Regions from separate parts of the Alcaligenes ammonioxydans genome, predicted to be linked through region 1. Evidence: predicted binding sites of a transcription regulator. Region 1 holds the regulator's gene; each other region holds the start of a gene.
What was found. The regulator NrdR, encoded in region 1, represses ribonucleotide reductase genes. The targets are predictions, from matches to a motif close to CACNANATNTNGTG.
Positions count from the first base shown of each region.

Region 2: nrdA (class 1a ribonucleoside-diphosphate reductase subunit alpha) is a predicted target of NrdR. The motif match lies at 2,095-2,108, and genes of this name have one in related genera.
Region 3: FE795_RS01265 (ribonucleoside triphosphate reductase) is a predicted target of NrdR. The motif match lies at 3,316-3,329, and genes of this name have one in related genera.

Region 1 is NZ_CP049362.1:3,109,581-3,114,210, reverse strand. Features, by position in the region: gene FE795_RS14250 (YbhB/YbcL family Raf kinase inhibitor-like protein) at 1-623, shown strand, start outside; gene glyA (serine hydroxymethyltransferase) at 809-2,059, shown strand; gene nrdR (transcriptional regulator NrdR) at 2,096-2,557, shown strand; gene ribD (bifunctional diaminohydroxyphosphoribosylaminopyrimidine deaminase/5-amino-6-(5-phosphoribosylamino)uracil reductase RibD) at 2,563-3,711, shown strand; tRNA gene FE795_RS14230 (tRNA-Ser) at 3,970-4,060, shown strand.
Region 2 is NZ_CP049362.1:788,713-793,342, forward strand. Features, by position in the region: gene FE795_RS03610 (fimbria/pilus outer membrane usher protein) at 1-144, shown strand, start outside; gene recQ (DNA helicase RecQ) at 154-1,980, shown strand; gene nrdA (class 1a ribonucleoside-diphosphate reductase subunit alpha) at 2,179-4,458, shown strand; gene nrdB (class Ia ribonucleoside-diphosphate reductase subunit beta) at 4,477-4,630, shown strand, end outside.
Region 3 is NZ_CP049362.1:280,993-285,622, reverse strand. Features, by position in the region: gene trpE (anthranilate synthase component I) at 1-160, shown strand, start outside; gene FE795_RS01285 (anthranilate synthase component II) at 199-762, shown strand; gene trpD (anthranilate phosphoribosyltransferase) at 767-1,801, shown strand; gene trpC (indole-3-glycerol phosphate synthase TrpC) at 1,798-2,598, shown strand; gene FE795_RS01270 (HIT family protein) at 2,595-3,053, shown strand; gene FE795_RS01265 (ribonucleoside triphosphate reductase) at 3,374-4,630, shown strand, end outside.

The DNA.
Region 1 (4,630 bases):
GTGATTCTTTTCAAGATCAGGGCATCATTCCCGAGCGTCTGGCTTTTTGCCGATACGACGCACAGTCGAGAGTTGCATTGGCTGGTAATGCCAATCCGCATCTGGAATGGTCCGATGTTCCCGAGCAGACCCAATCCTTTGTGGTTATTTGCCACGACCCCGATGTCCCCAGTAAACCGGACGATGTGAACCAGGATGGGCGCGAGGTGCCGGCGGATCTGCCACGGGTGGATTTCTTTCATTGGGTGTTGATCAACATCTCCCCCCAATTGCGAAGTCTGGCCGAAGGTTCGTACTCCAAGGGTATTACGCCACGCGGTAAAGCCGGCCCTTTGGCGCTGGATGATACGCGCCAGGGTGTGAATGACTTTACCAACTGGTTTGCCAGCGATCGCGACATGAACGGTGATTACTTTGGCTACGATGGCCCGTGTCCGCCGTGGAACGACGCCTTGCCACACCGTTATGTCTTTACGGTCTACGCGCTGGACATTGCCGAGCTGCCTCTGGAGGGGCGCTTTAACGGCCAGGATGTACTGCGTGCCATGGAAGGACACATTCTGGCTCGTGCGACCTTGACAGGTCTGTACACCCTGAATCCCCGTTTGATTCAGCAATCCTGATTCCCCGGGGCGGACTATTTGAGTTTTATTCATATTCTCTTGAGTCCGCCCGTTGCCGCCTAACGTTATTTCCGCATTTTATGGGGTTTCTGCCACCGGAGATGTTTGTCTCGGTGGTTTGATGCGCTTCCGCGCTAAAATGTTGCTTTCTTAGTTTGCTACCTACTTTATCCTTAGGAACCCTCATGTTTGACCGTTCTGCGACTCTTGACAAAGTTGATCCCGATCTTTGGGCTGCGATTCAAAGCGAAGATGTGCGCCAGGAGCAGCACATCGAGCTGATTGCCTCGGAAAACTACACCAGCCCTGCCGTGATGCAAGCCCAGGGCACACAACTGACCAATAAATACGCGGAAGGTTACCCTGGCAAACGCTACTACGGCGGTTGTGAGTTCGTGGACGTGGTCGAGCAATTGGCTATTGATCGTTTGAAAGAACTGTTTGGCGCCGAGGCCGCCAACGTCCAGCCCAACTCCGGCTCGCAAGCCAACCAGGGCGTGTACATGGCTGTGCTCAAGCCCGGTGACACTGTGCTGGGTATGAGCCTGGCCGAAGGCGGTCACCTGACCCACGGTTCCCCGGTGAATGCCTCGGGCAAGCTGTACAACTTTGTGTCCTACGGTCTGGACGCCAACGAAGAGCTGGACTACGAGGAACTGGAGCGCTTGGCCAAAGAGCACAAGCCCAAACTGATCGTGGGTGGTGCTTCGGCTTATTCCCTGCGCATTGATTTTGAACGCATGGCGCGCATTGCGCATGAGAACGGTGCCCTGCTCATGGTGGACATCGCTCACTATGCCGGTCTGGTTGCAGGCGGGGTGTACCCCAACCCCGTGCCTCACGCTGACTTCGTGACTTCGACGACGCACAAGTCGCTGCGTGGCCCTCGTGGCGGCGTGATCATGATGAAGGCTGAGCACGAGAAAGCCATCAACTCGGCGATCTTCCCCGGCATTCAAGGCGGCCCCCTGATCCACGTCATTGCGGGTAAAGCCGTGGCGTTCAAGGAAGCGCTGGCCCCCGAGTTCAAGACTTACGCTGCTCAAGTCGTGAAAAACGCCGACGTACTGGCTCGCACCCTGGTCGAGCGCGGTCTGCGCATCGTCTCTGGCCGTACCGAAAGCCACGTCATGCTGGTGGACCTGCGTCCCAAAGGTATTACCGGTAAAGTGGCTGAGGAGGCCCTGGGCAAGGCGCACATCACCGTCAACAAGAACGCCATTCCGAACGACCCTGAGAAGCCCTTTGTCACCAGCGGTGTGCGTCTGGGTACGCCTGCCATGACTACGCGCGGCTTTAAAGAAGCCGAGGCGGAATTGACGGCACATCTGATTGCTGATGTACTTGACAACCCTCACGACGAAGCCGTTTTGGCAGATGTTCGTCGCCGTGTACACGAGCTGACTGCCAAGTTGCCCGTCTACTCCTCCAAGTAATCCAGCCGGAGCGGGCCGCAAGGCCCGCGATTCTGAATGAAGTGTCCGTTCTGCCACCATGCCGATACCCAGGTGATCGATTCCCGAATCACCGAAGAAGGCGACGCCATACGGCGACGTCGTAAATGCTCGGCCTGTGAACGGCGCTTCACAACTTACGAGCGTGCTGAACTGAGCTTGCCCGTTGTGGCCAAGCGCAATGGCACCCGTATGGATTTTGACCCCGCCCGCTTGCGGGCGAGCATGGGCGTTGCGTTGCGCAAACGCTCCATCCCCATGGCGCAAGTCGATGCTGCCGTGCAGCGCATCGAAGAAAAACTTCAACTGACTGGCGAGCGTGAAGTCTCCTCGGAGACTATCGGTGAACTGGTCATGGCCGAACTCAAGCAGTTGGATCAGGTGGCGTATGTGCGTTTTGCCTCGGTCTACAAGAGTTTTAAGGACATCCGCGAGTTTGTAGAGGCGATCGACGAAATGAACGATCCCGACCGCGGCTAAGGCTTATGGTCGAACAAGAAGACGTCGTCTGGATGCGGCAGGCTCTGAAGCTGGCCGAGCAATCCCTTTATATCAGTGCCCCCAATCCCCGAGTCGCCTGTCTGATTGTGCGCGACGGCCAGTTGTTGGCTTCAGGCTCCACACAGCAGGCTGGTGGACCTCATGCAGAAGTGATGGCGTTGCGACAGGCGGCAGAGCGAGGCGTGAACGTGGCCGGCGCGACGTTTTATGTCACCCTGGAGCCTTGCAGCCATCATGGGCGTACGCCTCCTTGTGCGGATGCGCTGGTCAAGGCGGGAGCTGGGCGCGTGGTCTTTTCCATGTACGACCCTAACCCTTTGGTGGCAGGCAACGGCGTCTCACGCTTGCGTCAGGCGGGCATCTCTGTGGATGGCCCTGTGTGCGTCGAGCAGGCGCTGGCGATCAACGCCGGATTTTTTGCTCGTATGACACGCGCACGCCCCTGGTTATGGATGAAGATGGCCGCCTCACTGGATGGTCGCAGTGCCTTGCCGGATGGGCGATCTCAATGGATTACCGGACCGCAGGCCCGTGATGATGGTCACCACTGGCGCGCTCGCAGTTGCGTTGTCTTGACCGGCATCGGTACGGTGAACGCGGATAATCCCTTGATGAATGTGCGGGCGGTTTCCACTCCCCGGCCGCCTATCAAAGCCGTGCTCGACACCCATTTGCGCCTTGACCCCAAGGCTGCCTTGCTGGATGGCACCTTGTGTTGGGTATTCAGCCATCGTCGCGATCCCGAGCGTGAGGCTGAGTTGGCAGACCGCAATGCTCAGGTTATTCCCATGCCTTTGCACGAGGGCCAGGTGGATGTGTGTGCCATTCTGGATTGGATGGCCGAACAACAGATTAATGAAGTTCATGCAGAGGCGGGAGCACGACTTTCGGGGGCATTGATTGATGCTGGCGTGGTAGACCAACTGCTGATGTATCTGGCCCCTAAAATTTTGGGGCAGGGCCGCGGTGTGGCGGACATTACGGCTTTGTCGGGCCTGGAGGATGTCGAACCTTTCGAGTTCACCGACGTGCGTCTGCTGGGGGCTGACCTGCGTATTCTTGCTCGTCAGCGTGATCACTGGGATGCTTTGTTGCGTGCGGTGGGCGGGGCTTATCCTCCCGATTCGGAATAAGCCGTTTCCCCCCTAAGTCGGTGTGCTCAGGCGTATGAGCAAGAAGCCGATGAAAGCGGGGCGACAGACTCAAGTGCCTGTATCGCTCGCTCAATAGCGTCACTTTGCCTGGGCCTTGAGCGTGAGCCACCTCTCCAGTACGGCCTTGCCAACAATTCGTCCAAGAAAAAATTGAATGCTTGCGTTACAAGGACAAGTGCTGCTATTATTATGGACTTGGCATTAGCAGCTTCACATTGCTTGGCCAAAGAATAATTAGGACAGGTGGCCGAGTGGTTGAAGGCGCACGCCTGGAAAGCGTGTATACGTTTATAGCGTATCGGGGGTTCGAATCCCCCTCTGTCCGCCAAGAATTAGATCTGAAAACCCGCCCAGCGCATCGCTCGGCGGGTTTTTTATTGTCTGTAGGGTTTGAAACGGGACCTAGTCTTGCATTCACGGGCTTGAAAGGGGTGGGGGGCGGGGCGTTGGGAGTGCCCGTCTGTCTGATGCGCTGATAAACAGGTAGCCGGAAGGGTGAAGCTGCTGCTCTTTTTGCATTTGTTTTGCTGACATAGGCAAACGGTTTTGCTCTGATTTTTTTCTGATGCTTATGGCCCGACAGGCGTGGTGGGATTGCGAGGCCTTGCAGCAAAGCGATCAGACCACGTTCAAGTCACGGGGTTTTGACGTTAATTATGTAGAAATATTATTAATTTTTTTTGCTGCTGCTTTGTGATTATTTTTGTTTTCCATTCAATGTGTTTTGTTGATGGGTTTTCACATTTTTGGATTTATAAAAGAGCCCAAACAACGGTATAGTGTCGTCTTTGCGGATACGCCGTATCCGGTACCGCTTGATCTGTGCGATGAGCATTATTTAGCCGTCTATCTGTATGGTTTTTTTGAATTTTTAAAATTAAAAGTCTATAGACTATTC
Region 2 (4,630 bases), 1.5 Mb from region 1:
GTAGCCGGTGGGGAGAATCGCTACCTTGGGGTCACGCAGCAGTTCTGGTACAGTCCCCACCTTAGGGTGGGTTTGCAGGCCCGCCGTCATCTGGAAAGTCGTCAGTCGAACATCGCGCTGCGTTTTTCTATTCCGATTTTTTAAGCAGGCGGCATGGCCCAGTCAGCACTTGAGGTTCTTCAGGAAGTTTTTGGTTATGACAGTTTTCGTGGTTCTCAGCACGAGATTATCGAGACCCTGATCCAGGGCGGTGATGCCCTGGTCCTGATGCCTACCGGTGGCGGCAAGTCCTTGTGCTATCAGATCCCCGCCTTGGTGCGCCCCGGCACTGGCGTGGTTGTCTCTCCACTGATTGCGCTGATGCAGGATCAGGTGGATGCGCTCACTGAACTCGGTGTGAATGCCGCCTATCTGAATTCCACCCAGGATTGGCAGACTGCCCGTGAGGTCGAGCGCGAGTTCCTGACCGGGCAGCTGGATCTATTGTATGTGGCGCCAGAGCGCCTGCTCACCGATCGTTGTTTGGACTTGCTGGCTCGGGGCCAGATTTCCCTGTTTGCCATTGATGAGGCCCACTGCGTGTCCCAGTGGGGGCACGACTTTCGCCCCGAGTACCTGGGACTGGATTTGCTGGCCCAGCGTTGGCCTGGCGTGCCGCGCGTTGCCTTGACCGCGACGGCTACCCAGTTGACACGGGTGGAGATTGCCCAGCGCCTGAAGCTGGAACAGGCACGGCATTTTGTCGCCAGTTTTGATCGCCCCAATATCTGTTATCGCATCATTGAAAAAAACGAGGTGCGCAAACAGCTTTTAAGCTTTATCCAGGAAGAGCACGCAGGAGACGCAGGCATTGTGTACTGTCTGTCGCGCTCACGGGTGGAAGATACGGCGGAATTTCTGTGTAAAAACGGTATCCATGCCTTGCCCTATCATGCCGGGCTGGATGCGCAGCAACGGGCTATCAACCAGGCTCGCTTTCTGCGTGAGGAAGGGGTCGTCATGGTGGCGACCATTGCATTCGGGATGGGTGTCAATAAACCCGATGTGCGCTTCGTGGCCCATATTGATCTGCCCAAATCGGTGGAAGGGTATTACCAGGAAACCGGGCGGGCAGGGCGCGATGGGGAAGCGGCAACCGCCTGGCTGGCGTATGGCCTGCAAGACGTGGTGCAACTGCATCGCATGATCAACCAGTCACAGGGCGATGCAGCCCACCGCCGCCAGCAAGGGCAGGCGCTCGATGCCATGCTCGGTCTGTGCGAAACCATTTCCTGCCGCCGCCAGCGCTTACTGGCTTATTTTGATCAGCACATCGAGCCTTGCGGCAATTGCGACACATGCCTGGAAGCGCCGCAGGCCTGGGACGGCACCGTGGCGGCTCAGAAAATGTTGTCCACGATCTACAGGCTGTGGCGCGAGCGAGGTCAGCGTTTCGGCGCAGGGCATTTGATCGATATTTTGCTGGGCAAGCTGACCGATCGGGTCAAGGAGCACGAGCATGACAAGCTGACGGTCTTCGGGGTGGGCAAAGACCTGACCGATCAGGCCTGGCGAGGCGTGTTGCGTCAGCTGCTGGCCCACAGTCTGGTCACGGTTGATCCGGAAGGTTATGGCACTTTGCTGCTGACCGAAGCCAGCCGCGAGGTGCTCAAGGGGGAACGCACCCTGATGCTGCGGCGCGAAACCGTAACACGGGGACCGGCGGCGCATCGAGTCAAGGGCCAGGCACCTGCCGGTCCGGCGCTGGACCCGGATCAACAAAGGCGTTTCGAGGCTTTGCGTACCTGGCGGGCTGCCATCGCGCGCGAGCATGGGGTGCCGGCTTACGTTATTTTCCACGATGCGACCTTGCGAGAGGTGGCGATCCGCTGCCCAGGCTCAGAAGCTGATCTGGAGCCGATTACAGGCATCGGGGTGCGCAAAAGAGAGGCCTATGGCGAGGCCTTGCTGCGCTGCGTCCAAGAGTTCCAAACGCAGTAAAATTTGTTAATCGCGCAAAGTTTGGTTGCATGTTCCTGCCCCAAAATCTGCCGTGCGATGATAAAACCACTATTCGCTCAATCCGCTATATGTAGTAGAATGGCGGCAATATCACACTATATATGGTGTGCATCACATGACGCTGGCGGCTGCAAAAGCCGCGTCTTGCGTCACTCACCATCGATTTCCGAGACTGAAATGCAATCAACCGAACAGTTAATGGTCACCAAGCGAGATGGCCGTACCGAACCTATTAACCTCGACAAGATTCACCGGGTGGTTGATTGGGCCGCTGAAGGTTTGAACAATGTGTCAGTCTCTCAAGTGGAACTGCGTTCCCATATCCAGTTCTACAATGGTATTCGCACCAGCGATATCCACGAAACCATCATCAAGTCGGCTGCGGATCTGATTTCTGAAGAAACACCCGACTATCAGTACCTGGCTGCGCGCCTGGCGATCTTTCACCTGCGCAAGATCGCTTTTGGCCAGTTCGAGCCACCAAGCCTGTTTGATCACGTCACCCTTCAAACCAAGGAAGGTCGCTACGATCCGCATCTGCTGCAAGATTACACGCGTGCCGAATTCGACGAGCTGGACGCTCATCTGGATCACTGGCGTGACATGAATTTCTCGTACGGTGCCGTCAAGCAACTGGAAGGCAAGTACCTGATCCAGAACCGCGTGACCAAGCGCATCTACGAAAGCCCCCAGTTTCTTTACATGCTGGTGGCCATGTGCCTGTTTGCCCGCTATCCCGCTGAAACCCGCCTGAGCTATATCAAGCGTTTTTACGATGCGGTATCGCAGTTCAAAATTTCCCTGCCCACGCCCATTATGGCGGGGGTGCGCACCCCCACCCGTCAGTTCAGCTCCTGCGTGCTGATCGAGTGTGATGACAGTCTGGACAGCATCAATGCCACGACCAGCGCCATTGTGCGCTACGTTTCCCAGCGTGCCGGCATTGGTATCAACGGCGGCCGCATTCGTGCCGTAGGCAGTGAGATTCGGGGGGGCGAAGCCCAGCACACGGGCTGCCTGCCTTTCTTCAAAATGTTCCAGGCTGCCGTGAAGTCCTGCTCGCAGGGCGGCGTGCGTGGTGGCGCGGCAACCTTGTTCTACCCCATGTGGCACCTGGAAGTGGAAACCCTGCTGGTTCTGAAGAACAACCGGGGTGTGGAAGAAAATCGCATCCGCCATCTGGATTACGGCGTGCAGATCAACCGTCTGCTGTATCAGCGCCTGATCAAGGGCAGCCACATTACGCTGTTCTCGCCTCATGATGTTCCCGGGCTGTATGACGCCTTTTTTGCCGATCAGGACGAGTTCGAGCGTCTGTACGAAAAGTACGAGCAGGACCCCGCCATCCGTAAGCGCAGTTTACCGGCCATCGAGTTGTTCTCTCTGCTGATGCAAGAGCGGGCCAGCACCGGCCGCATCTACATTCAGAACGTAGACCACTGCAATACCCACAGCCCGTTCCAGGCAGATCGCGCACCGGTGCGCCAGTCCAACCTGTGCATGGAAATCGCGCTGCCGACCAAGCCCTTGAACGATCTGAACGATCCCGAGGGTGAGATCGCACTGTGTACCCTGTCTGCGTTTAACCTGGGCGCCCTGGAGTCGCTGGACGAGCTCGATGGTCTGTCCGAGCTGATCGTGCGCGCGCTCGATGCGCTGCTGGACTACCAGGATTACCCGGTCAAGGCAGCCCTCAATGCGACCAACAAGCGCCGCTCCCTGGGAGTTGGCGTGATCAACTACGCCTACTACCTGGCCAAGAACGGGACCCGCTATTCTGATCCCGCCGCGCTGGGTCTGACCCATCGCACTTTCGAAGCCATCCAGTACTACCTGTTGAAGGCTTCGGTACAGTTGTCGCGTGAGTATGGTCCTTGCGCGGCCTTTGATGAAACGACGTACGCCGCCGGTTTGCTGCCAACCGATACCTACAAGAAAGATGTGGATGGTATCTGCAACGAGCCGCTGCACTTGGATTGGGAGGCCTTGCGTGCGGACATCGTCAAGCATGGCCTGCGCAACTCGACCCTGACCGCCTTGATGCCGTCGGAAACTTCCAGCCAGATCGCCAATGCCACCAACGGTATTGAGCCTCCACGTGGTCTGGTCTCGGTCAAGCAGTCCAAGGACGGGATCTTGCGCCAGGTCGTGCCCGAGTTTGAAAAATATAAGGATCAGTATGAGTTGCTGTGGCAAATGCCCGGTAACGAGGACTACCTTAAGTTAGTTGGCGTGATGCAGAAGTTTGTCGACCAGTCGATCTCTGCGAACACCAACTATGACCCACAGCGGTTCGAGGGTGGCCGTGTGCCGATGAAGCAACTGCTCAAGGACTTGCTGCTGGCCTACAAATATGGTGTGAAGACCTTGTACTACCACAACACGCGCGACGGTGCCGATGATTCGCATGGCGAAGTCGAGGACGACGGTTGCGCAGGTGGTGCGTGCAAGATCTAAGCAAGGGTAAAGAGCATCATGACTACCTATAGTACTTTTTCGAAAACGGATAACGATCAGCTCAAGGAACCCATGTTCTTTGGACAGCCGGTGAACGTGGCTCGCTACGACCAGCAAAAGTATCCGATTTTTGAAAAGCTGATTGAAAAACAGCTGTCCTTCTTCTGGCGTC
Region 3 (4,630 bases), 950 kb from region 1:
CACCGGTGTCATCAAGGACGGCATGCTGTATGTGCAGGCCGCGGCCGGCGTTGTGGCCGACTCCGATCCAGAAAAAGAATGGCAAGAGACCGAAGCCAAGGCACGGGCGGTTATCCGCGCTGCCGAACAAGTGCAATTCGGTCTGGACGAGCCTATTTAATCGCCCCACTGCCACTTTCTTTTTGCCGGAGTATTCCCATGCTGTTCATGCTCGATAACTATGACTCGTTTACCTATAACCTGGTCCAGTACTTTGGAGAACTGGGGCAGGAGGTAGTGGTGCGACGCAACGACCAGGTCACGCTGGAAGAGATTGAAACCCTGAATCCCAGCCATCTGTGCGTCTCGCCAGGCCCCAAATCCCCTGCGGATGCAGGCCTGTCTGTCGCCCTGATCCAGCACTTTGCCGGCAAACTGCCTATTTTGGGCGTTTGTCTTGGGCATCAGGCCATCGGGCATGCTTTTGGTGCGCGCATTATCCGTGCGCAACAGATCATGCATGGGAAAGTCTCCCCCATCACCCACCAGGGCACGGATGTGTTCCGCAACTTGCCCTCGCCCTTTAATGTCACCCGCTATCACTCCCTGGCCATCGAGCGCGACAGCCTGCCCGACTGCCTGGAAGTGACCGCCCAAACCGAAGATGGCGAGATTATGGGCGTACGCCACCGCGACCTGCCCGTCTATGGCGTGCAGTTTCACCCCGAATCGGTGCTCAGCGAACATGGCCACGCCTTACTGAAGAACTTTCTGGACCTCTAATATCATGAACACCATCACTCCTACCGAAGCACTGGTGCGCTGTATCGAACACCGGGAAATCTTCCACGATGAAATGCTGCATCTGATGCGCATGCTGATGCGTGGCGAAATGTCACCGCAGATCGCAGCCGCCTTGTTGATGGGCCTGCGTGTCAAAAAAGAGAGCGTCGGTGAGATTTCCGCCGCTGCCCAGGTCATGCGCGAATTTGCGACCCCTGTGATTACCCCTAACCCCGACGAATTGCTGGATATGTGCGGTACAGGCGGGGACGGCTCCAATACCTTCAATATTTCCACCGCTGCCATGTTTGTAGCCGCCTCCGTCGGAGTCAAAGTGGCCAAACACGGCAACCGCAGCGCATCGTCCTCCTCAGGCAGCGCAGACGTGCTGGAAGCCTTGGGCGTGCGCCTGACCTTTTCACCCGAGCAAGTGGCGCAAAGTATTGCCGATACCAATATCGGCTTCATGTTCGCCCCCGCTCACCACGGCGCCATGAAAAATGTCGCTGCCGTGCGTAAGGAGCTGGGGGTACGTACCATTTTCAATATTCTGGGTCCTCTGACCAACCCGGCCGGTGCCACCAACCAGTTGATGGGCGTGTTCCACCCCGACCTGGTAGGCATTCAGGTTCGCGTGATGCAACGCCTGGGGGCCAAACACGTGCTGATCGTGCACGGCAAGGACGGCATGGATGAAGCCTCCCTGGGAGCGGCCACCCTGGTGGGCGAGCTCAAGGACGGGCAAGTGCGCGAGTATGAGATTCACCCCGAAGACTTCGGAATGGCGATGACCTCCAACCGCAGCATTCGCGTCTCCAGCAAAGAAGAATCCGCCGTAATGATTATGGAAGCCCTCAATAACCAAGAGGGCACCGCTCGTGATATTGTTGGCCTCAATGCTGGTCTGGCCATCTATGCTGCCAACCACGCCGACTCCATTGAACAAGGCCTGCGCATGGCTTTTGAGGCCATTGCCAGCGGTGCCGCCCGCGAAAAACTCGAACAATTCCGCGCTTATACAAGGAAGTTAAACCCATGAACGACATTCTGGCCAAGATCCTCGACACCAAAAGAGCTGAAGTCGTTACCGCCCGCCAGTTGCGCAGCGAGTCCGACCTGCTGCGCGAGGCGAAGAACCGGAACGACCTGCGCGGCTTTGCCAGCGCCATTGAAGACAAGATTGCCCAAGGCAAGCCAGCCATTATTGCGGAAGTCAAAAAAGCCTCCCCCTCCAAGGGTGTGATCCGTGCCGATTTCAACCCCACCGAAATCGCCGCCAGCTATGCCGCCCATGGTGCGGCCTGCCTGTCCGTCCTGACGGATATCCAGTATTTCCAAGGCTCTTACGATCACCTGCGCCAGGCGCGTGCCGTGTGTGCGCTACCCGTACTGCGTAAAGATTTCATTATTGACCCCTACCAGATCATTCACGCCCGAGCCATGGGCGCAGACTGCATCTTGCTGATCGTCGCAGCCCTGGAGCAAAATCAGTTGATGGAATTTGAAGCCATGGCGCACGAGCTGGGTATGGATGTTCTGGTTGAAGTACATGACCGCGCCGAACTGGATATTGCTCTGCAAATGAAAACCAGCCTGCTGGGTATCAACAACCGCAACCTGCGTACCTTCGAGACCGACCTCCAGAACACGCTGGACCTGCTGCCCTTCATCCCCAGCGAAAAGCGCGTTGTCACCGAAAGCGGCATCCACACCCTTGAGGATGTCGCCCTGATGCGCGATAACCAGGTCCAGGCTTTCCTGGTGGGTGAGGCGTTCATGCGTGAACCTGATCCAGGCGTAGCCTTGCAGAACCTGTTCTTTGGTCAGCCTGCATGAGCACCCCCGCTTGCCCCCTGTGCGCCTTGACGCCCGATCAACTGCTCTGGTCGGGCGCAGGGCTGCAGGTACTGGCCGTCACAGACAGCCCCTTTCCCGGCTATACACGGGTGATCTGGCAAGAGCATGTGGCTGAAATGACAGACCTGTCTGAAGCACAGCGGCAGCACCTCATGGCGGCGGTCTATGTGGTGGAGCAAATCCAGCGTGAACAGCTGGGAGTCGCCAAAATCAATCTGGCTCAATTCGGGAATCAGGTTCCGCATCTGCATTGGCACCTCATTCCTCGCTGGAAGGACGATCCGTTCTTTCCGGATTCTGCCTGGTCACCCGCCCCCCCTCGCACGGAAGAACAGAAACAAGGCTGGGCTTCCCATGAGGCACGCCTGCTTGAGCAAGTCAGCGAGTATCAGCAGGCACTGCGTACTGCGCTGCAAGCCCGGTTCGACCACTAAACACGCTACTGCGCGACTCCACCGGCAGGAGCCAAGCCGCTCTTGCGCTACCTGCACGCAGACAGTGTGCTTGCGTAGCAGAGCATAGCCCCTCTTTACGCCTGGCAACACGACCCTCTCGCCTTCAACAATCCCCACCTAAGAAGGATAAGGGTAAGGTGTGCCCAAAGACTTCGTTCCGCCACCCCTTGACCTTGTCGCTCCAAGCACAAAATTAACCTAGATCAAGCCTGGACAACAATCACCTAGCCCCACCAAAAACCACCATATATAGTGTCGCGAATCGTAAAAATCACTATATATAGGTTTTGGTGAACAATATGGCTACCCAGGAAACCGCGTCGCGTCCCGTTGCTCAGCTGGACATCATCCGCTCCATTACCGAGTATCTGGACCGCCAGGACTGGCGCGTACAAGCCAATGCCAACCAGGGCTATTCGCTGGGCGGGTTGATTCTGAACAGCTCCGGCAAAATGATTGCCAACTACTGGCTCAGTCATGTCTACCCCGAAGCGATCGGCCAGGCACACCGTCAGGCCGACCTGCATATCCACGATCTGGACATGCTTTCTGGCTACTGCGCCGGCTGGTCCTTGCGCACCTTCCTGAATGAAGGACTCAATGGCGTGCCCGGCAAAATCGAATCCGGCCCTCCCCGTCATCTCAGTAGTGCTGTCGGCCAGGTCGTCAATTTTCTAGGCACCTTGCAGAATGAATGGGCCGGCGCCCAGGCTTTCAGCTCCTTTGATACCTATATGGCCCCCTTCATCCGCAAGGACGGCTTGAACTACAAGCACGTGCGCCAATGCATGCAAGAGCTGATCTACAACCTGAATGTGCCCTCGCGCTGGGGCACACAAACGCCCTTTACCAATCTGACCTTTGATTGGGTGTGTCCCGACGACCTACGCGAACAGGTGCCACAAATCGGCGGTGAAGAAATGCCGTTTTGCTACGGAGACCTGCAAGCCGAAATGGACATGATCAACCAGGCGTACATCGAAGTCATGAGCGAGGGCGACGCCCGTGGACGGGCTTTCACCTTCCCCATCCCCACTTACAACATCACCCGGGACTTTGACTGGTACAGCCCGAATGCCGAACGCCTGTTTGCCATGACGGCCAAGTACGGTCTGCCCTACTTCCAGAACTTCATTAACTCCGAGCTGGAGCCGAACATGATCCGCTCCATGTGCTGCCGCCTGCAGCTGGATCTGCGCGAGCTGCTCAAGCGCGGCAATGGCTTATTCGGTTCTGCCGAGCAAACCGGCTCACTGGGTGTCGTGACCTTGAACTGCGCCCGCCTGGGTTATCTGTATCAAGGCGATGAAGCCGGCCTGTTTGCTCGTCTGGATGAACTGCTGGAAATGGGCCGCGACAGCCTGGAAATCAAGCGCACCGTTATTCAGCACCACATGGACCAAGGACTGTTCCCCTACACGCGCCGTTATCTGGGCACCTTGCGCAATCACTTCTCCACGCTGGGAGTCAATGGCGTTAACGAGATGATCCGCAACTTCACCCAGGATCAGGAGAGCCTGTGTACCGTCTGGGGGCACCAGTTCGCGGTGCGTCTG